Regions from separate parts of the Ruegeria sp. BB7 genome, predicted to be linked through region 1. Evidence: riboswitches for the same ligand, from Rfam matches in the RefSeq annotation. Region 1 holds a riboswitch; the other holds the start of a gene.

Evidence for each region. A riboswitch is a leader RNA that binds a small molecule or an ion and turns the genes downstream of it on or off. The one in region 1 is predicted to bind thiamine pyrophosphate.
Region 2: another riboswitch for thiamine pyrophosphate. It lies ahead of thiB (thiamine ABC transporter substrate binding subunit); the one in region 1 lies ahead of thiD (bifunctional hydroxymethylpyrimidine kinase/phosphomethylpyrimidine kinase).

The regions. Positions count from the first base shown of each region.
Region 1 covers NZ_JBQFUV010000006.1:46,958-61,595, reverse strand. Annotated here, with positions in the region: gene cysQ (3'(2'),5'-bisphosphate nucleotidase CysQ) at 1-266, opposite strand, end outside; gene ACR0D7_RS11720 (ABC transporter permease) at 389-1,210, shown strand; gene ACR0D7_RS11715 (alpha-ketoglutarate-dependent dioxygenase AlkB family protein) at 1,207-1,809, opposite strand; gene dnaK (molecular chaperone DnaK) at 2,022-3,929, shown strand; gene dnaJ (molecular chaperone DnaJ) at 4,004-5,152, shown strand; TPP riboswitch at 5,280-5,386, shown strand; gene thiD (bifunctional hydroxymethylpyrimidine kinase/phosphomethylpyrimidine kinase) at 5,432-6,235, shown strand; gene ACR0D7_RS11695 (FAD-dependent oxidoreductase) at 6,232-7,209, shown strand; gene thiS (sulfur carrier protein ThiS) at 7,193-7,387, shown strand; gene ACR0D7_RS11685 (thiazole synthase) at 7,390-8,154, shown strand; gene ACR0D7_RS11680 (thiamine phosphate synthase) at 8,151-8,747, shown strand; gene ACR0D7_RS11675 (ThiF family adenylyltransferase) at 8,744-9,706, shown strand; gene ACR0D7_RS11670 (ABC transporter substrate-binding protein) at 9,727-10,662, shown strand; gene tenA (thiaminase II) at 10,659-11,333, shown strand; gene ACR0D7_RS11660 (ABC transporter ATP-binding protein) at 11,330-12,055, shown strand; gene ACR0D7_RS11655 (ABC transporter permease) at 12,052-12,786, shown strand; gene radC (RadC family protein) at 12,822-13,577, shown strand; gene ACR0D7_RS11645 (phosphate ABC transporter substrate-binding/OmpA family protein) at 13,582-14,638, opposite strand, start outside.
Region 2 covers NZ_JBQFUV010000010.1:105,082-119,719, reverse strand. Annotated here, with positions in the region: partial or broken gene ACR0D7_RS15040 (thiamine pyrophosphate-dependent enzyme) at 1-265, shown strand, start outside; gene ACR0D7_RS15035 (YeiH family protein) at 353-1,393, shown strand; TPP riboswitch at 1,467-1,572, shown strand; gene thiB (thiamine ABC transporter substrate binding subunit) at 1,605-2,585, shown strand; gene ACR0D7_RS15025 (thiamine/thiamine pyrophosphate ABC transporter permease ThiP) at 2,561-4,108, shown strand; gene ACR0D7_RS15020 (thiamine ABC transporter ATP-binding protein) at 4,095-4,787, shown strand; gene ACR0D7_RS15015 (creatininase family protein) at 4,856-5,602, opposite strand; gene ACR0D7_RS15010 (helix-turn-helix domain-containing protein) at 5,670-6,278, shown strand; gene ACR0D7_RS15005 (transporter substrate-binding domain-containing protein) at 6,319-7,089, opposite strand; gene ACR0D7_RS15000 (amino acid ABC transporter ATP-binding protein) at 7,211-7,951, shown strand; gene ACR0D7_RS14995 (amino acid ABC transporter permease) at 7,961-8,719, shown strand; gene ACR0D7_RS14990 (carboxymuconolactone decarboxylase family protein) at 8,730-9,065, shown strand; gene ACR0D7_RS14985 (aromatic ring-hydroxylating dioxygenase subunit alpha) at 9,070-10,122, shown strand; gene ACR0D7_RS14980 (hypothetical protein) at 10,124-11,344, opposite strand; gene ACR0D7_RS14975 (carboxymuconolactone decarboxylase family protein) at 11,378-11,959, shown strand; gene ACR0D7_RS14970 (MmgE/PrpD family protein) at 11,984-13,339, opposite strand; gene ACR0D7_RS14965 (LysR substrate-binding domain-containing protein) at 13,565-14,461, shown strand.

The sequences.
Region 1 (14,638 bases):
CCGTCCAGCGGATCGACGATCAGGAATGTATCGCCTTTTTCAGAATGTGAGGCTGCCTGTTCCTCGGTCACCAGCAGGGTGTCGGGAAACGCTTCGCGCAGGCCAGCCGAGATTAAGGCATCGGCAGCTTCATCCGCTTCGGTCACGGGACTGGAATCGGATTTGACCTTTACGTCGAAATCATCGGAATTGTAGATTTCCATGATCTTGTCGCCCGCTTCCAGGGCCAGACGTCGGATAACGGGAATGAGGGCGTCATAGGTCACAAAAATGCTCCGTTCCTGTGCTTTGTTGATCGAATGTTCTGACGGTCTTATGATGTGGTGGTTACGGAACGGCAAGAAATTCGTGGCAGATTGCAGGCGAAAAAACGGGAAAGACGCTTCGGGTGTATTATTTCAAGCGAAACCGAACATTGCTGGGCGGCGCGTTTACGACCGCCGAGTTGATATTTCACGCCGTCGTGCGCAGCGTGCGATCACAACATCACAATGCAGTCTTGGCGATCATTGTTAATATCGTCCAGATTCTGGCTTTGGTCGCGGTGTTCTACACCATAATGTCGTTTCTGGGCCCGCGAGTCGCTAAGATCCGAGGAGAGTTCATACTTTTCCTGTTATCCGGCGTTTTTTTGTTCATCACGCACATCAAGTCCGTCAGCGCGATTGCAGGTGTCGGTACCGGCAATAACCCGATGATGCTTCATTCACCGATGAACATGATGGTGGTGCTGTTGGCGACCGCTTTTGGCATGCTTTACACGCAGATGGTGACGATCATCATAATCCTGTTTCTCTATGTTGTTGCGGTCTCTCCGATCGAGGTACAGGACCCTGGCGGCGCATTTGCGATGCTCATGCTGGCCTGGTTCACAGGTTGTGCAATTGGCGTGGTATTCATGGCCTTAAAGCCGTGGTTTCCGGGCACAGTTACAATCCTGACCAGCGTGTACAGGCGTTTGAACATGATCTTTTCAGGGAAAATGTTCGTGGCAAACGCACTGGGCGGCGCGACACTGGCCTTGTTTGCGTGGAATCCTTTGTTTCACATCATCGATCAGTGCCGGGGTTTTATTTTTCGAAACTACTACCCCCGCAATACCAGCTGGGAATACGCACTATGGGTGGGGGTGGCCCTTTTGATGATCGGGCTGTTGGGGATATTCTTTTCGCGCCAGCATGAGTCTCAAAGCTGGAATGCCCGTCGTTAACTGGCCACGCGCAGGGTCAGGTTGATCCGCCCACCCTTGGGCAGCAGTTTCGATGACCCAAACCGAATGCGGTCGATCCCGTGATAGGTCAGTCGCGCCGGGCCGCACATGATAACCACATCGCCAGAGCTCAACCAAATCGACTCGGACTTGCCGCCTCGGGTCTGGTTGCCGATGCGGAACAGGGCGTCATCGCCCAATGAGATCGACAAAACCGGCCACGAAAAATCGGCCTCGTCCTTGTCCTGATGCAACCCCATTTTTGCACTTTCCCCGTAGTAGTTGATAAGGCAGCAATCGGGATCACGATCAGCGCTGGCCAGTTCGCGCCAGATTTTAAGGATTGGTTCGGGAATTGCTGGCCAGTCCACCCCTTTGGGATGTTGGGGCTGATACCTGTACCCGGATTTATCGGTGACCCAGCCAAGCTTTCCGGCAGAAGTCATACGCACTGACATTTCTTTGCCTGACGGTGTTATTGGTCTGAACAGGGGGGCCGATCTCAGAATCGGACGCAGCTCCTCGATCAGCTGCGCCTGTGCTGAGGCATTCAGATGCCCTTTTCTGATATCAAATCCGCGCAAAAGCAGCTGCGCCATTCAAGATTCCCCAATCCTTGCCAAAACCTTGCCAAAAAGGCCACAGATTCCCGAAAACCGGCCTTTTAGACCGCTTGCAGGGCTCTGATCTCGCCCTTATATACGCCGGGACGCGCGATGGTGTAGGGCCGTTCGCGCATATCAGATCGGGGCCGGGTGCCATAACGGGTCCGCACCCCGGACATCGCCTTGAAGAGAAAGGGATTGAACATATGGGAAAAGTAATCGGGATTGACCTCGGGACCACCAACTCTTGCGTGGCCATCATGGACGGCTCGCAGCCGAAGGTCATCGAAAACGCCGAAGGGGCGCGGACCACGCCCTCGATCGTCGCCTTCACCGAAGATGAGCGACTGGTCGGTCAGCCTGCAAAACGTCAGGCGGTCACCAACCCCGACAACACGATCTTTGGCGTCAAGCGCCTGATCGGTCGTCGCGTGGATGATGCAGAAGTCGAAAAAGACAAGAAAATGGTTCCCTATGCCATCGTGAATGGCGGCAATGGCGACGCGTGGGTGGAAGCCCGCGGTGAAAAGTACTCCCCAAGCCAGATCTCGGCCTTCACTCTGGGCAAGATGAAGGAAACCGCCGAGAGCTATCTGGGTGAGGAAGTCACGCAGGCAGTTATCACCGTTCCGGCCTATTTCAACGACGCTCAGCGTCAGGCCACCAAAGACGCCGGTAAGATCGCCGGGCTGGAAGTGCTGCGGATCATCAACGAACCGACAGCGGCTGCTCTGGCCTATGGTCTGGACAAGGAAGAAACTCAAACCATCGCGGTCTATGACCTTGGCGGCGGTACCTTCGACGTGACCATCCTGGAAATCGACGACGGCCTGTTCGAGGTGAAGTCGACCAACGGCGACACCTTCCTGGGTGGTGAAGACTTTGACATGCGCATCGTCAACTATCTGGCGGATGAGTTCAAAAAGGAACACGGTGTTGATCTGTCGCAAGACAAGATGGCGCTGCAGCGTCTGAAAGAAGCCGCCGAGAAAGCCAAGATCGAGCTGTCCTCGACCTCGCAGACCGAGATCAACCAGCCGTTCATCTCGATGGGTTCGAACGGCCAGCCGCTGCACATGGTCATGAAACTGACCCGTGCCAAGCTGGAATCACTGGTTGGTGATTTGATCAAGAAGTCGATGAAGCCCTGCGCCGCTGCTCTGAAAGACGCGGGCCTGTCGGCTGCTGATGTCGATGAGGTTGTTCTGGTCGGTGGTATGACCCGGATGCCGAAAGTGATCGAAGAGGTCACCAAGTTCTTTGGTAAAGAGCCGCACAAAGGTGTGAACCCGGACGAAGTGGTTGCCATGGGCGCCGCTATTCAGGCCGGTGTTCTGCAGGGCGACGTTAAAGACGTGGTTCTGCTGGACGTGACGCCGCTGTCGCTGGGCATCGAGACGCTGGGTGGCGTGTTCACCCGCCTGATCGACCGCAATACCACGATCCCGACCAAGAAGTCTCAGGTCTTCTCGACCGCCGAAGACAACCAGAACGCCGTAACCATCCGCGTGTTCCAGGGTGAGCGTGAAATGGCCGCGGACAACAAGATCCTGGGTCAGTTCAACCTCGAAGATATCCCGCCCGCACCGCGTGGCATGCCTCAGATCGAGGTGACTTTTGACATCGACGCCAACGGCATTGTCTCGGTTTCGGCCAAGGACAAAGGCACCGGCAAAGAGCAGAAGATCACCATCCAGGCATCGGGCGGTCTGTCCGATGAGGACATCGAAAAGATGGTCAAGGACGCCGAAGAGAACGCGGAAGCCGACAAGGAACGCCGCGAGCTGGTCGACGCCAAGAACCAGGCGGAAAGCCTCATCCACTCGACCGAGAAGTCGATGGAAGAGCATGCTGACAAGGTCGACCCGACCACCATCGAAGCCATCGAGCTGGCGATTGCCGCGCTGAAGGACGAACTGGAAACTGAAAATGCCGACAAGATCAAGTCGGGCATCCAGAACGTCACCGAAGCGGCAATGAAGCTGGGCGAAGCCATCTACAAGGCGCAAGCCGAAGAGGGCGACGATGAACCTGCCGCAGCAGATGCCGCGCCGGGAGATGATGACATTGTCGACGCCGAGTTCGAAGATCTGGACGATGACAAGCGTAACTAACGGGTAACCGGGCCAATGCGGGCCGGTCCGGTTGCCGGGCCGGCCCGATTACGTTGAGACATAAGGAAACACTGATGTCAAAACGCGACTACTACGATGTGCTCGGCGTATCCAAGGGCGCATCGGCGGACGAGATCAAGAAGGGTTTTCGCAAGAAGGCCAAAGAATTGCATCCCGATCGCAACAAAGACAACCCGGATGCTGAGGCGCAGTTCAAGGAAGCGAACGAAGCCTATGACGTTCTGAAAGACGCAGAACGCAAGGCCGCCTACGACCGCTTTGGCCACGCCGCCTTTGAAAATGGCATGGGCGGCGGCGGCCGTCCGGGCGGTGGCTTTGGTCAGGGTGATTTCTCAAGTGCGTTTTCGGACGTGTTCGACGATTTGTTCGGCGACTTCATGGGCGGCCAACGCGGAGGCGGCGGTGGCCGTCGCGCGGCGCGGGGCTCGGACCTGCGTTATAACCTGCGTGTGACGCTGGAAGAGGCGTTCGCAGGTCTGCAAAAAACCATCAACGTGCCGGCTGCCGTTGCGTGTTCTTCCTGTGACGGTTCGGGTGCCGAAGGGGGTGTGGAACCCACGACCTGCCCGACCTGTTCCGGCATGGGCAAAGTGCGCGCGCAGCAAGGGTTCTTTACTGTTGAACGCACCTGCCCGACCTGTTCGGGACTGGGGCAGATCATCAAGAACCCCTGTAAATCCTGTGGTGGTGCTGGCCGCGTGGAAAAAGAGCGTGCCCTGTCCGTTAACATCCCTGCCGGTGTTGAAACCGGTACCCGTATTCGTCTGGCGGGTGAGGGTGAGGCTGGGATGCGCGGCGGTCCTCCGGGTGATCTCTATATCTTTGTCGAGGTCTCGGATCACAAACTGTTCGAACGCGACAGCGTGAACCTTTACTGCCGCGTGCCGGTCAGCATGGTCAAGGCCGCGATGGGCGGCTCAATCGAAGTGCCAACCATTGATGGTGGCCGTGGTCGTGTGCAAATTCCAGCCGGAAGCCAATCAGGCCGCCAGATGCGCCTGCGCGGCAAGGGAATGCCTGCCCTGCGTGGTGGTGGCATCGGTGACATGTTCATCGAATTGGCCGTGGAAACCCCGGTCAACCTGACCAGCCGCCAGAAAGAGCTGCTGCGTGAATTTGATGACCTGGGTGAAGACAACCACCCAGAGTCCAAAAGCTTCTTTTCATCCGTCAAGTCGTTCTGGGACGGTATGAAGGGCTGATGTCCAGCCCATAGGAACCCAAGAAAAGAGCCGGTCCGAAGGGGCTGGCTTTTTTCATAAGTCCAGTTTGACTGTCTTGTAAGTCAAAATTGGCCCTTGAATCCCTTTCTATCGCCTGAGAATGTCCGACCAACCGTTGGGGTGCCCCGAACAAGGGGCTGAGAGGCGTGAATGCGCTAACCCATCGAACCTGATCCGGGCAATACCGGCGTAGGGAACGGTCTAATATGCAAAGACGTTTTCCATGCTGCGTTGCCCATTTGAAGATGGAGCAACGATATGGCGCATATTGCCTTAACTATTGCAGGCTCGGACAGCGGCGGTGGAGCCGGGATTCAGGCTGACCTGAAGGCCATGTCTGCCTTGGGCGTTTATGGCGCAAGCGTGGTGACAGCCGTAACAGCACAAAACACGCAAGCCGTGACAGCAGTGCATGGGATACCGCTGGATGTGATTGCTGCTCAGATCGAGGCTGTGTTGTCGGATCTGGATGTCGGCGCGATCAAGATCGGAATGTTGGCGACGCCGGATATTATTGAGACCGTTTCACGTGCCCTTTCTGAATTTGCAGGGCCGGTCGTTCTTGACCCGGTGATGATTGCCAAATCCGGAGACGCATTGCTGGCGCGGGATGCTGTTCACACGTTGCGGGACATCCTGCTGCCCCGCGCAACCGTGCTGACCCCAAACCTGCCCGAGGCCGCCTGTTTACTGGGTGACGCTGAGGCGGGAACGCCGGATCAGATGGTCAAACAGGGGTTGGCATTGTGCGATCTGGGCGCGCATTCGGTGTTAATGAAGGGAGGCCATGGGTATGGAGACATCTGTCATGATCTTCTGATCGATGCCTCGGGGAAGGTTGCTGAATTCACGGCGTCACGGCGAGTTACGCGCAATACTCATGGCACAGGGTGTACTTTGTCTTCCGCGATTGCGGCGGGGCTTGCCCAAGGATTGCCATTGGTGGATGCGGTTGCTCAGGCGCATGGCTATTTGCAAGGGGCAATTGCGCAGGCAGATAGCTTGCAGATTGGTCGTGGCCATGGCCCGGTGCACCACTTCTACCGCGTGTGGCCTGCGTGACGGTCTGGTCGGTCATAGGTTCTGGTGTGGCCGGGTTGGCCGTGGCAAGCGAGCTTGTCTCGCGCGGGGCCAAGGTTCAGGTCTTCGATCCTGGTGGCCCTCCGGGTCCGCATGGGTGTTCGTGGTGGGCGGGCGGTATGTTGGCCCCTTGGTGCGAATTCGAAAACGCCGAAGAACCGGTGTTGCGATTGGGGCGACAGGCTTTGGATTGGTGGGCCGCGCGAACCAAGGTAGAGCGGCGCGGCACGTTGGTTGTTGCCAATCCGCGCGACCTGCCGGATCTGCGGCGGTTTGCGCGTCGAACTGACGGTTTTAACGAAGTTAATCAGCCAGAAATCCTAGAATTAGAGCCTGAACTAAGTGGTTTCAACAAAGGCCTGTACTTTGCGGAAGAAGCCCATTTGAACCCACGTCAGGCGATGCGCGATCTAAGCCGTGACCTGCAGGCGCAAGGGGTCGTCTTTCACCGAAAACTCGCGCCCACACGGTTGGACAATGCAATTGACTGTCGAGGTCTGCACGCGCGCGAAGTGTTGCATGATCTGCGTGGAGTCAAGGGTGAGATGCTGGTGATCCGCTGCCCGGATGTGGTTTTGACACGCCCTGTTCGCCTGTTGCACCCGCGCATGCCTTTGTACATCGTACCGCGCGGGGATGGCGTCTACATGCTGGGCGCGACGATGATCGAAAGCGAAGACAGCAGCCGCATCACTGCGCGATCGATGCTGGAATTGCTCAGCGCCGCCTATGCGCTGAACCCGGCTTTTGGCGAAGCAGAGGTGTTGGAAATCGGCGTCGACCTGCGCCCGGCTTTTCCTGACAATCTGCCCCGTGTCCGGCGGCTGGGGCGAACAATCTATGCGAATGGCCTGTATCGCCACGGATATCTGTTGGCGCCCGCATTGGCGCAGGGCGTGGCCGATCTGGCGCTTGAAAACAAACACTCGGAGTTGGTTGATGAAGATCGTGCTTAATGGCGCGCCGCAAGAGGTGCGTGCGGAAACCCTTTCTGAGTTGCTGGTAGAATGCGGTTTCTCTGGCCGAGTTGCGACGGCCGTGAACGAGGAATTCGTGCCATCGAGCCTGCGCATTGGGCAAGCGCTAAACGATGGTGACAGGGTTGAGGTTCTGTCGCCAATGCAGGGTGGCTGATCATGAAGACCCTCTACGGCACTGAGCTGCCCAATCCGTTGATGCTGGGCACTGCGCAATATCCCAGCCCGGCCATTCTGGAACAAGCCTTTCGTGAAAGTGGGGCAGGTGTCGCCACTGTGTCCCTGCGGCGTGAATCGGGGGCGGGTGAGACGTTTTGGCGAATGATCCGCGATCTGGGCGTGCTGGTCCTGCCTAATACAGCCGGGTGTCATACTGTGAAAGAGGCTGTGACCACCGCCCTTATGGCGCGTGAGGTGTTTAATACCAAATGGATCAAGCTGGAGTTGATCGGCCATACCGACAGTCTGCAGCCGGATGTGTTCCAACTGGTCGAAGCAGCGCGCATCCTGACCGAAGACGGGTTTGAGGTCTTTCCATACACCACCGATGATCTGATCGTTGGCGAACGACTGCTGGCCGCCGGGTGCGAGGTATTGATGCCCTGGGGCGCGCCAATTGGATCGGGCCGTGGGTTGCACAATGAATACGCTCTGCGCGCGATGCGGGCCGAGTTTCCGGATATCCCGCTGGTCATTGACGCTGGGATTGGTCTGCCCAGCCATGCAGCGCGGGCGATGGAGCTGGGTTATGACGCCGTCCTGCTGAACACGGCTGTGGCACGGGCGGGCGATCCAACGGCGATGGCGCGTGCGATGAAGTTGGCGATCGAGGCCGGGCAGTTGGCCTGTCAGGCAGACCCGATCGCAGCACGCGACATGGCAGAACCGTCAACCCCCGTGATCGGAAAGGCGTTTCTGTCATGAGCCTCGACCGGTTCTACCCAATCTTCGACCACTCGGACTGGCTGCGCCGGATGCTGCCCTTGGGCATGAAACTGGTACAGTTGCGGATCAAGGATCAGCCCTATGCAATGGTCCAAGAGCAGATTCTCCAATCGCGGGACTTGTGCCGCACGCATGAAGCTGTGCTGGTGGTGAATGACTACTGGCAGATGGCCATTGATGCCGGTTGCGACTGGATTCACTTGGGCCAGGAGGATTTGGATGACGCCGACCTGAAGGCTATTCGCAAGGCTGGGCTGAAACTGGGCGTTTCGACCCATGATGACGATGAGCTTGAGCGCGTTTTGGCGATAGACCCGGACTATGTGGCGCTCGGCCCCGTCTATCCGACGATCCTCAAGAAAATGAAGTGGGAACAGCAGGGATTGCCGCGTGTCACCGAATGGAAGGCTCGCGTGGGTGACATCCCTCTGGTCGGTATTGGCGGGATGAGCGTCGAACGGGCGCCGGGTGTGTTGCAGGCAGGGGCGGATATTGTCTCGGTCGTAACCGACATCACCTTGAGCACCGACCCTGAGGCGCGCGTGCGCGACTGGATTGAGGTCACGCGATGAGCCGTTATGCCCGCCAAGTTATCCTGCCCGAAGTCGGAGCAGAGGGGCAGGACCGTCTATCCTCGGCCTGTGTATTGGTTGTCGGTGCGGGTGGGTTAGCTGCGCCAGTGTTGCCGTTACTGGCTGGGGCAGGGGTCGGGCACCTGACCATAATGGACCGGGATAAGGTTGCCCTGTCGAACCTGCATCGTCAGACCTTGTTCACCGAAGCAGATTGTAGCCGCCCCAAGGCCGAGGTGGCCGCCGAGCGCTGTCGCGCTCTAAACAATGAAATTGCGATTTTTGCCGAACAACAGGCTCTAACAAGTGCAAATACCGCAAGCTTTGTCGCCGATTCCGATGTCATTCTGGACTGCGCAGACAGCTACGCCGCCAGTTACACACTTTCGGACACCTGTCTTGATCTCGGTAAACCGCTGATCAGCGCGTCGGTGCTAGGGCTTTCCGGCTATGTCGGAGGGTTTTGTGGCGGCGCACCCTCGTTGCGTGCTGTGTTCCCCGAGGCCCCGGATAGCGGTGCAAGCTGCGCCTCCGCCGGGGTACTGGGTCCTGTGGTGGCGATGATTGGTGCGATGCAGGCGCAGATGGCCTTGGCCGTGATCCTGGGGCTGAATCCGTCACCTCTGGGGCAAATGGTGCAGTTCGATGCGCGTACGCTGCGCAGCACCGGTTTCCGCTTTGACAGCACGCCGGAACCGGTTGCGCATTTCCCATTTCTGTCTGCCGGTCAACTGACAGGAAATGATCTGATCGTCGAGCTTCGCAGCGCGGAAGAAGCCCCTGTACCTATCCATCCCAATGCGCGGCGTATCGATCTGCAAACTCTGAAAACAGAGCCTAATAAAAACCAAAGATTGGCTCTCTGCTGTGCTACCGGCCTGCGGGCATGGCGGGCAGCCGAACAAATTCAACCGGATTGGCCGGGCGAGATCGTCCTCGTCGCGGCCTCAACCTCGTGAGTGAAAAGGAAACGCGAGACATGAAAAAGCTTATGACAGCCATTGCCCTGCTGGCCGCCGCGCCGGCCTGGGCCGAAGACAAGATGACCGTTCTGCTGGATTGGTTCATCAACCCCGACCACGGGCCCATCATCGTGGCGCAGGAAAACGGCTACTTCGCCGATGAGGGGCTTGAGGTTGAAATCATTCCACCCGCCGACCCTTCGGCCCCGCCTCGTCTGGTGGCTGCCGGGCAGGCGGATCTCGCGGTGTCTTATCAGCCGCAGCTGCACCTGCAGATTCACGAGGGGTTGCCGCTTAAGCGGGTTGGCACGCTTGTCGCCACTCCGCTGAATTGCCTGCTGGTGCTTGAGGATGGTCCGATCGAAACGCTGGCTGACCTGAAGGACAAGAAGGTCGGTTTTTCCGTTGCTGGCGTGGAAGAGGCTGTTTTGTCGGCGATGCTGAACACCCATGACGTAACGCTGGACGATATCGAGATGATCAATGTGAACTTCTCTCTATCGCCGTCGTTGATGACCGGACAGGTGGATGCGGTGATCGGGGCCTTCCGCAACTTTGAACTGAACCAGATGGATATCGAAGGTGTCGCGGGCCGTTGTTTCTATATCGAGGAGGAAGGCGTACCACCCTATGACGAGCTGATCTATGTCGCCAACCCCGAAACGATGGACGCCGACAAGATTGCGCGCTTTTTGGCAGCCACGGAGAAAGCCACTCAGTTCATCGTGAACAACCCTCAGAAAAGCTGGGAGATTTTCGCAGCTACTTCGACAGAGCTGCAGGATGAACTGAATGCCCGCGCCTGGGTGGATACTCTGCCCCGATTTGCCCTGCGCCCCGCAGGTTTTGATGCCGGTCGCTATGCCCGTTTTGAGGAATTCCTGAAAGACAGCGGCATGATCGACAGCATTAACCCCGTCAGCGACATCACCATCGACGTGACTGTGCAATGAGTTCCTATGGCAAAGCTTTCACGCTGATGCGTGATGCGGCGCAGGGGCCGTGGCGGAATTATACCCGCCACGCCTTTGTCGAAGGCATGAAAGACGGTTTGCTGCCGCGTAAAGCGTTCCTGCATTATCTGCGGCAGGACTACGTGTTCTTGATCCACTTTTCCCGAGCTTGGGCGCTGGCGGTGGTGAAATCGGAAACGCACGAGGAAATGCTGGCCGCCGCACGCACCGTGAACGGGTTGATCAGCGAAGAGATGAAGCTGCATATCGGGATTTGCGAAGCCGAGGGTATCCCACAAGATCAGCTGTTCGCCACCCCGGAACGCGCCGAGAACCTCGCCTATACGCGCTATGTGCTCGAGGCCGGGTATAGCGGCGATCTGCTCGACCTGTTGGCGGCTCTTGCGCCTTGTGTAATGGGTTATGGCGAAATCGGTACAAGGCTGGCTGCTGACGCCACGTCGGATATCTATCGCGACTGGATCAACACGTATGCCAGCGACGACTATCAAGCCGCCTGTGTTGCGGTTGGTGAATTGCTGGATTCGGCTCTAACAATACGTATTGGAGGCGACTTCGAAGCCTCACCGCGATGGAATCGCCTATGCCAAACTTTCCGCACAGCCACCGAGCTTGAGGTCAACTTCTGGCAAATGGGACTGACACCGTGACCCCTGCGCCCGATCTGACCATCAGCGGGTCCGCCATGATAGACGGTGCGAACCTGTTTGCGCCGCTGACGCTGACCCTTGCAGCGGGTCAGTGGACTTGTCTGCTGGGTGGATCGGGGGTTGGTAAAACCACGGTTCTACGCCTGATCGCCGGTTTGGAAACCGGCGCGGAATTCACCGGGAAAATCACTGCCAGCGATGGGCAGCCTGTCTCGGACCGCGTGGCATACATGGCTCAGAATGACTTGCTGCTGCCTTGGGCCTCGGTTGCGCAGAATATCTCGATCGGGGCCAGGCTGCGCGGCGAGAAACCCGACTTGAACCGGCGTGACCGGCTGATCGAGCGGATGCGCCTGCAGGATCACATGGCCAAGAAGCCGTCTGAATTGTCAGGCGGTCAACGCCAACGTGTGGCGCTGGCCCGGACATTGATGGAGGATCGCCCGATCGTCCTACTGGACGAGCCATTCTCGGCTCTCGACGCTCGTACTCGGGCGGATATGCAGGATCTGGCGGCAGAAGCCTTACAGGGCCGCACGGTTTTGTTGGTGACCCATGATCCGGGCGAGGCTGCGCGACTGGGTCAGTCCATTGTTGTAATGACGCAGCAAGGGCTGACTGCATGCCAGCTGCCATCGTCCCAGACACCGCGCAATGTGGACGACCTTGAGACATTGGAAACTCAGGGCGCGCTATTTCGGTTGTTGAGAGAGGCGGCATGAAAACCCTTTCGGCCATTGCTGCGACCCTCTTCGCGCTGGCAATCTGGCAGGGGATTGTCACCCTGACGGGCTTGCCCAAATTCATCTTGCCTGGCCCGGCCTTGGTGGCCGAGACCTGGTGGCAGAACCGCTGGGTTATTGCCGAGCACACATGGATTACGGCTGTTGAGGTGGTGATCGGGCTGGCCTGCGGCACGATTCTAGGGGCGATCACCGCCCTGCAACTTGCAAATTCGCGTGCAGCTCGGGTGCTGGTGCAGCCGATGCTGGTGTTCACGCAGGCTCTGCCGGTCTTTGCACTGGCACCGCTGCTAACCCTTTGGCTAGGCTATGGGCTTTGGTCCAAAGTCGCGATGGCGGTGCTGATAATCTATTTTCCGATTACATCCTCCTTTTTTGATGGGCTGATGCGAACCCCTGCTGGGTATCTGGATTTGGCGCGTACGGTGCAGGCCAATCCGCGCGCAATATTGTGGCATATTCGGATACCGACGGCGTTGCCCTCGTTGGCTTCGGGGATGCGCTTGGCTGCTGTTTACGCGCCCATCGGGGCGGTGATCGGCGAATGGGTTGGGTCGTCGCAGGGGCTTGGGTATTTGATGCTGCTGGCCAATGGCAGGGCAAAGACCGATCTGATGTTTGCCGCGATGCTGACGCTGGGAGTGTTCTCGATCCTGCTGCATATGCTGGTCCGCCGCGCCACCGCGCATATGGCGGGTGAGGCGCGTTAACCTTTCGGAAACCGATTCTACGCCAGTCTGAGCGCATGACTCAGGACGCCTTTGCCGAAGCCCCCATGTTGTTTGAAAGTGACGAAGCCCCGGTGGCGCCGCTGCCCACAGGTCGCTTGCCGTCTTACATCAAGGATCATCGTAAGCGGCTGCGCGAACGCTTCATGTCAGGTGGTTCGGCGGCGATGCCTGACTATGAATTGCTGGAGTTGGTTCTGTTTCGCTCGATCCCCAGACAGGACGTCAAACCACTGGCGCGGGCGCTGATGGATACGTTCGGCGATTTCAACCGGGTTCTAACTGCGTCCGAGGACCGGCTACGCCAGATCAAGGGTGTAGGTGATACGGTAATCACCGACCTGAAAATCCTCGAAGCTTGTGCCCACCGTATGGCCCGCGCGCGGGTGATGCAGCGGCATGTAATCTCGGGTTGGGACGCGCTGCTGGACTATTGCCACACGACAATGGCGCATCGCGAGACCGAACAATTCCGGGTGTTCTATCTGGATCGCAAGAACGTCATGATCGCGGACGAGGAACAGGCCAAGGGCACTGTGGATCATGTCCCGGTCTACCCGCGCGAAGTGGCGAAACGGGCGTTGGAGTTGAACGCCTCGGCGCTCATTCTGGTGCATAATCACCCCTCGGGCGATCCGACACCGTCGCAGTCGGATATCGATATGACCAACCGGATTCAGGATGCCTGCCTGGCATTGGGGCTGACGTTGCATGATCACTTGATAATTGGCAAATCGACCGAGCTGAGTTTTCGGTCCGAGGGATATTTGTGAATGGTTACTTTACCCAGATCTCAACCCGTCGGTTAACTTTGCGCCCCCATTCCGAGTCGTCGCAGGCCATGGGCATCGCTTCGCCAAAGGCGTCGACCTCAAGCTCGACACTGCTGGGGATGGCGGTTTCCACTGCCGCCAGTACCGCGTTGCGCACCGTCTTGGCGCGCATCAACGCGATCCGTTTGTTAGAAGCAGCAGCACCATCACCATCGCTATAGCCGATGAAAACCAGTTTGCGCACGTCCAGCGTGCCTGCCTCAAGCTGTTGAGCCAATTGCTGGATATTCGATCGCGATTGCGCGTCAGGACGAGAAGACCCTGCCTCAAAGCGGACGGACAGAGACAGGCGGGACATGGGGCGCAACGTGGTGACCAAACGCTGAAGCTCGTCCATCTCAACCTCGGTGCCGCCCGCAGCGATGGCATTTGCCAGCCGGTTTCCCTGTAGGTCGATGGGAATCATTTCAGGGGCCTGATCGACAAAACCCGCTTTGCGGATCGCCATTTGGGCGTCGGCGCTTTGGGTATATGCCAGAAACTGCCTGCCAACGCGCGGCAGGCGATGTTCGGGCAAGTACAGGAACATCGGCGAGGTCAGAGGGTAATCTTCGGTCTTGATTGATTGCCGCGTGGCCATCAGCGTGTGACCGCACCCCCCGGCCAACGGCAAAGCCCGGACCGCTTCGGCCTCGGCTTGGCTAGCGATGCCGATCGCAAAAGGATCGTTTGCCACATCGCGCACAAGATCGCTGCTGCGGCTGTGTCTGGTGATGGTTGCGGGAAGGGCCGCGTTGGTTGACCTCAACAATTGGCTCTCGATCGCCTGTGCAAGGCCTGATCCGGCTTCGGGCAGGTGAAGTGCGATCGGCGCGTCCGGCCCGCCCAAGGCCGACCAATTGGTAACTTCGCCAGAAAACACCAGCGCCAGATCAGCCAAAGAGATATGCGGTAGCAAGTTATCCGGTGCCACGACGGGTACCAGAGCGTCCAGAGCCACAACTCTGGAGCGGCGCGCATGGGTTAGATCACCCAATCCAGTTGCTTGTGCGGCTGCCAAC
Region 2 (14,638 bases), on a different contig from region 1:
CGTCGGCACCGAGCTGGACACCAAAGTGTCTTACGCCGGTATCGCAACAGCCTGTGGTCTGAAAGGCGTTGTCGCCCGCACTCAGGACGAGCTGACCGCGGCGCTGAACCAGGCGATCGAGGACCAGAAGAACGGTATCACCACCCTGATTGAGGCCCTGATCAACCAGGAACTCGGCGAGCCCTTCCGCCGCGACGCAATGAAAAAACCCGTCGCCGTCGCTGGCGTCTCAGAAGACGATATGAAACCGCAGGCAGAGGCGTAATCCAACCAGCAACCGTCCGGGTCAAATGTGACTCGGGCGGTTGTGGATGTGGCCAATTGACCATCCGATTGTGACAAAGGAAAAAAGATGCAGGCGTTGAATGCATCCAAGTCGCCCTGGAGCTGGGCGCGGTCTTTCGTGCAGACAAACGGTCACGGTATCCTTGTATCCGTGGTTGTGGCGGTTGCCGCCAAATTTTTGTCTGAGCACTACGGCGCCCCGGCGATGCTGATGGCGCTGTTGCTGGGTATCGCATTTCATTTTTTGTCTGAGGACGATGCAGGCGGGTGTCGTGCTGGCATTGAATTTACGGCTCGAACGGTGTTGCGGTTTGGGGTCGCTCTTTTGGGCGCACGTATCTCGATCGAGCTCATGATGAACCTAGGCGCCGATCTGATCGTGGTTGTAATCGCTGGGGTGATTCTGACGATCCTGTTTGGCCTTCTGGGCGCGCGGCTGCTTGGGCGTGGCTGGCGGTTCGGGGTGTTGACAGGCGGTTCGGTTGCGATCTGCGGCGCGTCCGCAGCGATGGCCCTGTCGGCCATTCTGCCCAAGAATGAGCATTCCGAGCGTAACCTGATCTTCACTGTGCTGTCAGTAACGGTGCTGTCGACCATCGCCATGATAGCTTACCCGATCCTGACCGAAGCCTTCAATTTCGACGATGACATATCAGGGGTGTTCCTGGGCGGCACCATCCACGACGTGGCGCAGGTGGTAGGCGCGGGATTCTCGGTGTCTGAGCAAACGGGTGAGGTTGCCACGCTGGTCAAGCTGATCCGCGTTGCTATGTTGGCCCCGGTAGTTCTGGTCGTCTCGTTCCTGGTGCGCCGCCACGCAGAGTTCAGCGAGGAAGATGGTAAGCGCCCGCCCATCCTGCCGATGTTCGTCGTCGGTTTTCTGATCTTCGCGGTTATGAATTCGATGGGTCTAATCCCCGAGTTTATTTCAACGGCCATGGCCAGCCTCAGCCGTTGGGCGCTGTTGATATCGATTGCCGCAGTGGGAATGAAAACGTCGCTCAAGCGAATTCTGGATGTAGGCGGTCAGGCCATCGCTTTGATCGTGGCCGAGACAATCTTTATCGCAGTGCTTGTTCTGGTGGGCGTTTACCTCGTGCACTACTGACAATTTGGCCTGAAACTATCAGGCCAGACAAGTTTTAATCTGGTTGTAATTTGGTCCATTCCGACCTACTCACAACTTCACCTCGGGGTGCGTGGCCTGCTGCGCTGAGATGCCTTCTGGCGAACCCGTTGAACCTGAACCGGCTAGAACCGGCGGAGGGAAAGGTAACGGTTTCATCCATCCTTGCCCTCTCGCCGCAATGGAGGATGATATGAAACATCTGATGATTGCTGCGGGAATACTGAGCGCAACTGCGGCCATGGCGGCCGATAAACCTCAGTTGACCGTTTACACATATGACAGCTTTGTCTCAGATTGGGGGCCAGGCCCGAAGGTTGAAGAGGCTTTTGAGGCTGTGTGCGACTGCGAATTGAACCTTGTCGGCGTCGAGGATGGCGCGGCGCTGCTGTCCCGCATCCGTCTTGAGGGTGAAAACTCGGACGCGGATGTGGTGCTTGGTCTGGATACAAACCTGATCACCGCAGCCAAGGAAACCGGCTTGTTTGCACCCAGTTCGGTCAGCGCCGACTATGCCTTGCCACTTGAATGGTCGGACGACGTATTTGCGCCCTACGACTGGGGCTATTTCGCGTTTGTCCACAACGCTGATACCCCGGCACCCGCCAATTTCCGTGAGTTGGCCGAAGGTGATACCAAGATCATCATTCAGGATCCACGCTCATCGACGCCTGGTCTGGGGCTGCTTTTGTGGGTCGAGGCCGCTTATGGTGACGACGCACCCGAAATCTGGGCAGGACTAGCCGACAATATCGTAACCGTCACTAAAGGTTGGTCTGAGGCGTATGGCCTGTTTCTGGACGGCGAAGCAGATATGGTCCTAAGCTACACCACATCACCAGCCTATCATCTGATTGCCGAAGAAGACGCCAGCAAGGTTGCAGCAGCTTTTGACGAAGGTCACTATATGCAGGTTGAGGTTGCGGCAAAACTGGCTGGAACAGATCAACCGGAGCTGGCCGATCAGTTTCTGGAGTTCATGGTTTCCGACACTTTCCAGCAGATTATTCCGACGACAAACTGGATGTATCCGGCAGTGACCCCGGCTTCGGGTCTGCCCGACGGGTTTGACACACTGATCACTCCGGAAAAATCTCTGCTGTTCAGTCCCGAAGAAGCCGCAGCAGTGCGGGAACAGGCGCTTGCGAAATGGCTGGGCGCGCTCAGCCAGTAAGCCCATGGCTGGGTCTTGGTGCAGCGGCTCTGGTCGCTGCGCTGATACTGGGCACTTTGACCGCTGTCGCCTTAGGTGCAGATACATCAGCCGGGTTCGGCCCGGCTGACTGGGCTGCGTTGCGTTTTACAATGGTGCAGGCAGTGTTGTCTGCAGTGTTCAGCGCCGCATTGGCAATTCCGGTCGCGCGCGCGCTTGCCCGGCGTCGATTTCCGGGCAGACGCGCTTTGATCGCATTGTTAGGCGCCCCCTTCATCCTGCCGGTCATCGTAGCGATCCTTGGACTGTTGCAGGTCTTTGGAAGGGCAGGCTGGATATCGGACGTTTTGGGGTTGTTCGGCCTGCCGCCTCTGCGCATTTACGGGCTTCACGGGGTCGTGCTGGCCCATGTGTTTTTCAATTTGCCTTTGGCCACGCGCCTAATCTTGCAAGCGTGGCAGGAGATCCCAGCAGAACGATTTCGCCTTGCCGCACAATTGGGTTGCGATGGTATGGCGATGTTTCGTGTGATCGAATTGCCCATGCTCAGGCGGGTATTGCCGGGCGTTTTGGCCGTGATTTTTGCGATCTGCCTGACAAGCTTTGCCGTGGCGCTGACATTGGGTGGAGGGCCCCGTGCAACGACATTGGAACTGGCTATTTATCAAGCCTTTACCTATGATTTTGATCTTGGTCGGGCCGCATTGTTGTCAGGGTTGCAACTGGCTTTAACTGTCGCCGCGGCACTGGTTGCGCTCAAGTTCTCGCGTGGTGACGGGTTTGGGGCTGGTCTGGACCGGGCTATCCGTCGCTGGGATGGTGGGGGGCCTACACTCGATGCGTTTTGGATAGCTGCAGCTGTGGCCTTTCTGATTCTGCCGCTGGCCGCAGTTATAATTTCCGGTTTTGCCGGCCTGTTTGAGATGCCGGCTTTGGTGTTTCGTGCCGCGTTGATCTCGGTTCTGGTCGCCGCGGCCAGTACAGCCGTTTTGTTGTTACTTGCATTGCCAATGGCCACGGCCGTCGCAACCGGGCGGTATGGGATTGTGGAGCTTTGCGGTATTTTGGGGCTGGCGGCTTCGCCTTTGGTGATTGGTACGGGGTTGTTCATCCTAATTCGCCCGGTAGCCAACCCGACAACGCTGGCACTGCCGGTGACGGCGCTTGTGAACGCGGTCATGGCGCTGCCGTTTGCCCTACGCATTCTGGTACCCGCCGCGCGGGACGTGGTCACCCGGCATGGACGGCTGGCCCTGTCACTGGATATGGACAAGAAGACATTTTTTACTCACGTTCTGCTGCCTCGAATGCGACCGCAAATCCGCTTTGCCGTTGGCCTGTCTGCTGCCTTGTCGATGGGCGATCTGGGCGTTATTGCCCTGTTCGCCGACCCGCAGATCGCAACACTTCCGTTGCAGATCTACCGTTTGATGGGCGCGTACCAGATGCAGGCCGCAGCCGGTGCGGCGTTGCTGCTGCTGCTCCTGTCGATGGGGGCATTCTGGTTGCTGGATCGAGGAGGGCGTTTGCATGCTGAAACTTGACGGTTGCCTCATCGAGAACGGAAGCTTTTCGCTGCAAGCCGAATTCACCGTCGAGACCGGCTCCAGCGTGGCTATTATCGGCCCCTCCGGGGCAGGAAAATCGACGCTACTTGAATCGATTGCCGGGTTTCGCGATCTGAAACGCGGGCAGATTCTCTGGCGCGGTGGACGAATATCCGATCTCCCTCCCGGACAGCGCCCATTGGCGATCCTGTTTCAGGATGGCAATTTGTTTCCTCACCTGACAGTCGAGCAGAACGTCGCTCTCGGGCTGCGTCCTAACGGCCGTTTGTCCGGTGACGAGCAAGCGGAGGTCCAAACTGCGCTGGCCCGCGTGTCCCTCTCTGGTCTGGGCGGTCGTAAGCCTGCTGAACTGTCCGGTGGACAACAAAGTCGGGTCGCATTGGCGCGGGTCCTTGTGCAGCGTCGTCAACTCTTGCTGTTGGACGAACCCTTTGCGGCACTGGGCCCAGCACTGAAGACCGATATGCTTGACCTCGTTGCCAGATTGGTAGCCGAAACTGGCACGACCCTGCTTGTGGTCAGCCATGATCCACAAGACGCGCGTCGCATTACCAGCCATACTGTTCTGGTGGCGGATGAACGCGCCCATCCTCCTGCACCAACATTGGCCTTGTTGGATAACCCGCCGCCCAGCCTGCGTAATTATTTGGGATAGGTGTCAGACCAATCCAGTACAGGCACTTCAGTAACCAAAATGTTGTTGCGGCAAGTTGGCGGAGAAATTCAAGGCATCCTGAGCCTTATCTGAAATTCTTCAAATTCCTTCGCGATGCCTGCAGCACTTGCCGCTAACAACTTGTGCCCGTCTTCCGGGGTGGCCAAGGCCGAGTGTGATCCGACTCGGCCATCTGGGAACTGCGCGCGATGTGCATCAGCCGGCCCATGCCGATCCCCTGAATGGTCACGCAGATACTCGGGACTCAGGCGTTGCGGAGGATCTGAGGCTTCGTTGGGTGGAAGCGAGCCCGACAGAGCTTGCGTGATTGCAATTTCCGAAGGCGTCGCGTGCATGCCTTCCCATTCTCCGTAAAGATCTGACCGAAGCGCATTGACTGCCGAGGGTTCCCACCAACTGCGTATCATGCATCTGTCCGCCATCAGCTGTTCGACGATCCTTCGGAGCGGTTCCAGATTAGCGCCGTGACCGTTCACTATGAAAACACCCGAAAAACCCTGCGCCAAGCATCCCGAGATGACCTCGTGCGCCAGATTTTGGAATGCCTCTTCAGATACGGAAATCGTACCCGGGAAAGCGGTGTTAAATGGCGCGGGTGTATAGGCCAGTGGAGGTGCGACAATTGCACCGACCTGTTCTGCCGCAGCCAGCGCGACGGCGTTGGCGCAGATCGTATCCGTGCCGATCCGACCCATTGGCCCGTGTTGTTCGGTAGACCCGACCGGCAACAGGATGGCGGCGCCTTTTTTGATACGGGTTTCCACCTCGTACCACGTCATGTTTTCAAGTTTCATTCGCACCCTCTGCCTTTGACCCTGAGTATCGCTTTTCCTTTTTGCACGACGGCACTAGGCTGAGCCAATGGAAGATTCACCTGTGATCGAGACCCGGAAACCACCTCTGGACCAGCTGATCGGAACCGCTGTGAAATCCCATCGGGTGCTGGCCGGTCTGACGCTGACGGAATTGTCGGCGCGGTCTGGTGTGTCCACGGCCATGATCTCAAAAATCGAGCGCGGTCAGGTGTCTGCATCTTTGAACTCTCTGGAAGCGTTGGCACAAGGTATCGGCGTGCCTCTGATCAATTTTTTTGCCGCAACTGTCGACCGTTCGGATGCGTCCTTTGTGGCGGCGGGTGAGGGGGTCACGGTTCGGCGCGTGGGCAGCGGGTATGGTCATAGCTACAAGCTGATAGGTCGGGCCGAAGCAAAACATGTGAGTTTCGAAAGCTTCAGCGTGACCCTCGAGGCGCCGCTGGACGCCCGCCCGCTCTATCAGCATCAGGGGGTCGAGTTCATTCATGTCACGGATGGAGAGATGGTCTATGGCTGCGGCGATGCCACCTATCACATGCGTCCGGGAGATAGCCTGAGCTTTGATTCAAACGCAGCGCATGGCCCGACTGAGCTGAAAACGGAGAAAGTCAGTTTTGTAACCGTGGTTGCCAAAGCAATAACCGGCGAAAACTGAAACGCCCGACCATTTGGCCGGGCGTTTTGCTTAGTCTGATTTACAGGCCCCATTTCTCTCTGTTTTGTTCAAAGAAGCCTTGGGCTTTTTTGACTTCGATCCAATTGTTCACATAGTTGATCCAGACTTGGTCGCCCTGCGGCAGGATCATTGCAATCGGAGATGGTGAGCGCGGCCCCGCGTTTTTTACCCGCTCAACCGGGAATTTCTCTTCCAGGGTCGCGCCTTCGATATTTGATGTGATGAACACATCTGCACGGCCGGCAATGACCTCTTGGAATCCGCGCGCGGGGGCCTCGACCACTTTGATGTCGGCATTCGGGAACCACTCACGCACGCGCTTTTCAAAGGTGGTGCCCAAGGTTGTGGCAACCTTGACGTCCGGCTGGTTGATCGAGTCGTAACCATCGAACTTATCGGCCTTATCCTTGGTGGTGTAGGGGAACAGTTCAACCGAGATGTAACTGTCCGAGAACCCGGCAACCTTCATGCGTGGCGGAGAAATGGAGGCTGAACCTGTGAGGTGATATTTGCCCGCGACCACACCATTTACCAGCGTTTTCCAGTCGGTCGGCACGTATTCAACTTCAACCCCAAGATCGGTGGCCAGCTCGTTCATGATGTCAATATCATAGCCTTTATAGCTGTTTGTCGCGGGATCACGCAGGGACATGGGATTCCAGTCCCCTGTGGTGCCGACCTTCAAGACCCCTGAATCCAGTACTTCGTTCAACGCCGATTGCGCCTGAGCGGCCCCCGACAATACCACGCCAAGCGCAGCAACAGCTGCGGCTTTCCAAAATGTTTTCATCTTTGTCTCCCGTTGGTGGCGGTTAGGCCTTGCTGCCATATTGTTCCTTGATTTAAGCGCAAAGACAAAGATAACCTCAAGAAAATATTCCACTGTGAATAAAATAAGGGCAGTTCAGCCGATGCCAGACGCCGTGATCGAGCTTGTGAACGTGAACAAGTGGTATGACACATTTCACGTTCTCAAAGACATCAACCTGACAATCGACAGCGGTGAGAAAGTGGTCATCTGTGGCCCGTCCGGGTCAGGCAAATCAACCGTGGTACGCTGTATCAACCAACTGGAAAAGCACCAGAAGGGCACTATCCGCGTTGATGGGGTCGAACTGACGGATGATCCGAAGTCAGCGGCGGCGATCCGATCCGAGGTTGGGATGGTATTTCAGCAATTCAACTTGTTCCCCCATCTGACCGTGCTTGAGAATCTGACCCTTGGCCCGATCAAGGCACGCGGGCTCAGCCGCAAGGATGCCGAAGAGAAAGCCCGCCACTACCTGGAGCGCGTACATATCCCCGACCAGGCCGACAAACGTCCGCTCCAACTGTCCGGTGGCCAGCAGCAGCGCGTGGCCATTGCCCGATCCCTGTGCATGGAGCCGCGGGTTCTGTTGTTCGATGAACCCACCTCGGCGCTGGACCCCGAGATGATTTCCGAGGTTCTGGACGTGATGGTCGAACTGGCACAAGAGGGCATGACCATGGTGGTGGTCACCCACGAGATGGGTTTTGCCCGCAAGGTCGCTGACAAGATGATCTTCATGGATGCCGGAGAAATCGTTGAGCAGGGCAAGCCCGAACATTTCTTCACCAACCCCGAATCCGAACGGTGCCGGAAGTTCCTCAGCCAGATTCTGCAGCACTAGGTGAGACCGATGAATAAAATCCTGTTGATCTTGCCCCTGCTGTTGCTGACGGGTTGTTCTTCATCTCAGACTTGGGGTTGGTATGTGATCGACCCGACCACGCCATCGGGTTGGACCAATGTGAAATTCCTGATCTCGGGCATGGGCGCGACGATTCAGATTTCGTTGATTGCTGCCGTGCTGTCGATTGGCATCGGGTTGTTGGTGGCGCTGCCCGGCCTGTCGGAAAAGCGTGGCTGGCGGTTGATTAACCGTGTTTATGTGGAATTCGTCCGCTCGATTCCACTGCTGCCGATGCTGTTTTGGGTGTTTTACGGGCTGCCGATCGTGTTCCAGTCGATGGGCATGAATATTCCGATCGACCCGTTCTGGGGTGCGATCATCACTCTGGCAATATCCGACAGCGCTTTCACTGCTGAAATTTACCGGGCAGGTATTCAATCCATTGCAAAGGGCCAAAGCGAAGCCGCGCGGACAATCGGCCTGAATTACGTGCAGACGATGCGTTACGTGATCCTGCCGCAAGCGATCCGGCGTATCCTGCCGCCCCTGGCCAACCAGTTCATCTACATCGTCAAGATGAGCGCCTTTGCCAGTGTCATCGGCATGCAGGAACTCACCCGTCGGGCGAATGAGCTGGTGGTCACCGAATACCGCCCGCTGGAAATCTACACATTGCTGATCTTTGAATATCTGATCCTGGTTCTGATCATCAGTGCCGGTGTGCGCTGGTTGGAACGCCGCATGGGCGCGGATGAGCGCGGATAAGGAGGGCCTTATGGACTGGAAAGACTTCATGGCTGAGACCGAGGCCAATATCGGTAGCTTTTCAAAAGAGGTGCCTGATACTGTCCGTGGCTTTGGCATCATGGGTAAAGCGGCCAAAACTGACGGTGCGCTCAGCGAGAAAACCAAAGAGTTCATGGCCCTTGGCATTGCCGTGGCGACACGCTGCGACAGTTGCATCGGATTTCATGTGAAATCACTGGTGCGTCTGGGTGCCACCCGCGAGGAGCTATGCGAGGCACTGGCCATGGCAACCTATATGGGCGGTGGACCCTCTTTTGCCTACAGCGCCAAGGCGCTCAAGGCGTTTGACGTATTTTCGGAGTAGACAGATGCGCCCAGACTTGGCCGGAGCCGAAGGCTTTATCCGCAATTGCTGGTACGTGGCTGGCCGCAGCGAGGATTTCGGCCGCACCCTCAGCGCGGTGCGGATGCTGGATGAAGAGATTGTCATCTATCGCGACACCAATGGTATGGCCATCGCGTTGGAGGATGCCTGCCCGCATCGCAAGCTGCCCCTGTCGCGCGGCACGATTGAAGGCGATCATGTGGTCTGCGGTTATCACGGGCTTACTTTTGGCTGCAGCGGGGAGTGTGTGAGCGCTCCGACTCAGTTGGACAATCCTCCTCGTCGGGCAGCCGTGCACTCCTACCCAGCCGAAGATCGCTGGGGGTTTTTGTGGCTGTGGATGGGTGACCCGGCGCGGGCCGATCGCGATGATATCATCGACATTCCGAACTTCGAAAACCCGTCCTGGGGCAAGACGCAAACCGGTGCGATGGAGATGGCGTGCCATTACCTTTACATCATCGACAACCTGCTGGACCCAAGCCATGTCGCCTGGGTGCATCTGACCTCATTTGCGGGGGCTGGAACCGATAGTCGACCGTTGGATCTGGAAGAAACCGACGAGGGCGTGATCGTGTCCCGTTGGATCGCAGATGAGCCTGCGCCGCCCTACTATGCCCCGATCCTGCCTTTTGGTCCAAGCTGCGACCGCAAGCAGCATTATGAATGCCGTCTACCGTCAACCGCAATTAACATGTCGATTTACACCCCAACCGGTGAGGGCGGGGCAGATCGCGAGCTGTCACCGAATGCTTTCGTAAACATATCGTATAATTTCATCACGCCGGTCGATGAACAGAATTCGCGCTATTTCTGGTTCCAGCACCGTAACATGCATGCGGACGATCTGGCCATGTCTCAGCGGATGTTCGACGGTGCCATAATGGCGTTCAACGAAGACAAGGATGTGCTGGAATATGTTCAGACCGGCATGGCGCGACGCAAAACCGGGTATATCAACCTGGGGCTGGATGCGGGCGCAATGCGCTTTCGGTCACGCGTTGCCAAACGGGTCGCTGAAGAAGCTGCGCCCTGACTTAGTTGGCCGACAGGCGCCCGTTAGAGCCTTGGCCGACTTGCCGTTCAGGGGCGTCGAACACTGCTTTGATCGAAGGGTGCCGGTCCAGAATTTCGACCCCTCCGGGTATGGTTTCCGGTCGCAAAACGCCCTTGTCCCACACGGCAACACCATCCACCCGGATCGTTGGGTCCAGGACATTTAGTGAGATTTCGCCAGGTGCGTAATCTCCACAGGTGTGGAAATGCAGCAGCCGGGGATTTCCGAATGCCGATCCGCTCCAACGTTCATAGTTTTCGAACGCCGGGGCGGGGTAGGCACATCCAGGGTGTATTCCCGCATGCCATGAGTGCATTGTCATCGGGTCCAGATCGAACATTTTACCGACGGCTTCATAGTGCATTGTGGCGCAATGCACGTCCATCTGGTGACCCGAGAACCCGGTAAGCGTGTTGTCTTTGAAATGTACCGCAAGAGGTTCGCGTAGTGTGCAGCCATAGGGTTCATAGAACTTCGACCCGGTGCCCACGAGAAATCCGTCCTGTATCAAAGTGCCGGAAAACCCCTGCGCCGGAACCGGGGCAAAAACCGACATTGGAAATCGCGCCACACTGACATCTGCTGCACCCGCCTTTGGATAGGCTGCCCCGGGGCCGGAGAAATCCGTACCCAACGGGCATGTGACCTGAATCCGTTTCGCGGTAGCCATCAGCGCATTCACGGCATCCTTTAGCGCCACAAAACCAAAATAATCGGCCCGCCCGAACCCTGACGCCAGCATCCCCGCATCCACCACGTAGGACATTATGGGGCGAATATCGCTCATCCCGGCGTCAAAGCGGATCTGATCGCCGGAGCGTGACAAGAACAACGTACGATCGGCAGATTTCATCGATGCGATCAGGCCATCTGGCAACGCTCCGCCCATTGGGTCAAACGGAATGGTCTGTACAGATGTTTCTATTTCGTGTTGCCGGGCGCAATCCACGACCGCCTGACAGAGATCGGCATCGTAATACCCCAGGCTGGGATCTTCACAGAGAACCAGAAGCTGGTCACCCGCCTTTAGGCCACCACATTCAAGCAACAGGTTTTCTGCTCCGGTGCGCAAATCCGGGTTTCTCATGATCGTGGCTTTCAACAGTGTTCGGTCAGAATTTACACTGATCACATTCCCGTGATCCACTAAAATGTCGCCACAGGAAAAATTTTTACTGACACTCCGCGTTCCGTTGTTCATATGATGATCCCATCACAGACAGGAGACGCCGAAATGAGCGCTTGGATCGAAATGGTCTCGGACGAACAGGCCGAGGGCCGCCTGAAAGAGCTGTTGGATAAGGCTCGGACCCCGCACGGGACCGTGGACACTGTGATGCGCGTACACTCACTTCGGCCCGAGACGATGAACGGACACGTGACGCTCTATCGTTCCGTCCTGCATTCCAAAGACAACGTGCTGCCCTTTTGGTTCCTTGAGGTGGTGGCCAGCTATACCTCGATCCTGAATGACTGCACCTATTCGCTGACCCATCATTTTATGAATGTGCGCAACTTGCTAAAAGATCAGCTCCGCAGCGACCGCATCTTTGTAGCGCTCAAGGCGCAGCGGCCTGAGAATGAATTCGAGGGTAAGGAACTTGCGCTGTTGCGTTATGCGGCCAAGCTTACGACCGATGTGGGAAAAATGGTAAAATCCGATTTTGAGGCGCTCAAAATCGAAGGGTGTTCGGATGGCGAAATCCTCGAGGTCAATCAGGTCTGTGCCTATTTCAACTACTCGAACCGGCTGCTCAACGGACTTGGCGCCACGACCGACAACGATGTAATCGGGTATTATAAAAGCGATGACTGACCGATTGCTTCCTCTGGAAATTCGCTAACCGAACTTGGGCGCGTCATAGATCAGTGCACCTAGGTCCGAAAACTTTGAGGTTGGATCAGTCAAACCTAGCACTGCATCTCGAATGGCTGCGGCCCGGCCCTTGCCCAAGGACGGCGTGGCGAATTCCATGAATTTGTCGACGACTTCGGATTGATCCATCGGGGCTTCGGGGCCACCGCGCGCATGAACATCCCCTGAGAATAACACGCGTCCATCGCTGAGCGTCATGCTAACATCGGCAACGCGGCTTTTTGGGAATCGTTTCGAATGGCGCGCGTCTTCAGCCACGGAAATGCGTTCGATAATCGACGCCACCATAGGATCGGACAGTCCCGCCCCGGTGATATGTTCAACACCGATCCGCCCATAAGCCATCATCGTGGCGACGGCAAAAGGCAGGGAATATTGCGCCTTTGAGGTATCGTCAGGCATCCCTTGGAACAGACAGGCGCTTTCATGGAACGTGTTGACCTGAACCGAGGCGATGTCCTCATGGCTCAGATCATGGTCTCTGATCAGCGCTCGCGTGGCATCGATGGCAGCGTGCGCCCAACGGCAGATCGGGTAGGGCTTCACATATTGATGCTCCATCTGCCAGAATTGACCCAGGTCTTGCCAGTGTGGGGCGACCTCATCGGCCTCGATGGTGATGGCCGGTGCTCCGGTAAAGCCTTTCTCGGCCAATATTGCCGCCGAGATTCCTACCAGCGCGCCCCAGCCCGAGCCGTCATGCAGCATGGTGGGGTTGGCAATCTCGCGCATCATCTGGCTGCGGGGGCCGTGATATTCGGCGATGCCCATCGCCTGCCGCATCTGTTCGGGGCTAAGTCCGCGCATCCGTGCGGCGACGGCAACAACCCCCAAAGCGTTCCACGCACCCGAGGTATGGTAATCGCTGGCCGTATTGTGCAGCGAGATTCCCGCGCGCCCGGCAACCTCGTACCCGATGGTCACGGCTGCCAACGCTTCTGGCCCCGAAAAATCTGGAACCGTTTCAGCCAAAGCGGCGAGGGCAGGAATAACAACGACACCGATATGGCCTTTGGTGGGGTTGTACCCGTCATGCCCGTCCAGATTGTCGGTTTGGGTGGCTGCGGCATAGGCCACCCCGGCCACGCTGACCCGGCGACCGTCAAACAACATTCGTGCGCCAAGTGTATCCTCACCCGCGCCGTACAGCGCTAGTGTCGCTTCCCGCGCAATTGTGCCAGCGGTCATCGGGCCCGACCCGATGGTAATGCCTAATGTATCCAGCAGCATCAGTGCCGCCGCATTCAGCGTCGTATCCGGAATATCCCCAGCTGTGCTGCCGAGTGCGAAGTCTGCAACCTTTTGAAATGTTTCCACCACAGCCAGCCTGCTTGTCTTGGAGTTTGGGACAATATGCTTGCAATCCAATCTAGGTGAAATTGAACCAAGCGGCACGAAAACAATCCTTGGGCTATGGCGCTGGATTTATTGTGGTTGTCAGTTTCGTTGTGCCGCGAACAAGACAATTCTAAAGTCGCAAATGAACTAGAGGGTCCGTTTTGATCGGCTTAATCAATGTGGTATCAGCCTCGGAATACGCCAAATATGATGAACCTTCCTCACCTGTCCTTTCTCCGTTCCTTCGAGGCGGCCGCTCGGCATCTGAGCTTCACAAGCGCGGCGGAAGAGCTGAACTGCACCCAGTCCGCTGTCAGCAATCACGTGCGGTCGCTGGAAGAGTTCATCAAACGGCCCCTTTTCGTTCGCCACCCGCGTTCCTTGTCTCTGACCGATGTCGGCAGGGCCTACCTGCCGTCCGTGCGCCACGCGCTGCAAGAGATCGACGCGGCCACACAATCGATTGTCCTGCGCTCGCATACCCGCACCGTAGTCGTCTCGTGCCCGATCAGCCTGGCAGAGAATTGGTTGCCGAACGTCATTCAGGGGTTTTCGCAAGAGCACCCGGATATTGCCCTGACGGTTCACGGCACGATCTGGACGGATGTGGAACCAAACGTTTCGGATGTATCTATCACGATCAACCATGTGGATGATGTGGCGGATGGGCTGACGCGCTTGTGGGTGGACAAGTTGACCGTGGTTTGCGCCCCCGGATTTACGGTCAATGGGGATCCTTTGACCCATCCCGAACAACTGGGCGACGCGCCGCTGATACATATCCTTGGCCGCCCCGCCTATTGGGAAAAAATCGCGGCCGCGTTCGGTCTTGAAGATCTGAACCTCAAAGAGGGGCAGCGGACCAATGTGTCCAACCTCGCGTTAGAGCTGGCGGTGAAATCTCTGGGATGTGTCGCGTTGCCGAAATCACTGGTACGGTCCTATGTGGATCGGGGGCTGCTGGTCGAGCCGCTGGAAATTGATCTGGACAGCCCCTGGGCCTACTACGCCAAATTGCAAGAGAAATCGGTAACCCCTGCTGTTCGTCTTTTTCAGGATTGGCTTTTGCAGATGGCGACCGAAACGGATGCTGTGATCCGATGATCCGAGATGGGGCGTTCTTTATGGTCCAAGGCCTGATCACCCTTCTATCCCAGCTGTCTGGATCGTTTTACCAAGCTTTTGCCAAGAGCTTTTCCATGGCTTCTAATACGCTACACAGCCATAGCGGGCGTCAGTTTCCCGACCCGTGTCGTATTCGCAAACGAACCGAGATTTTCC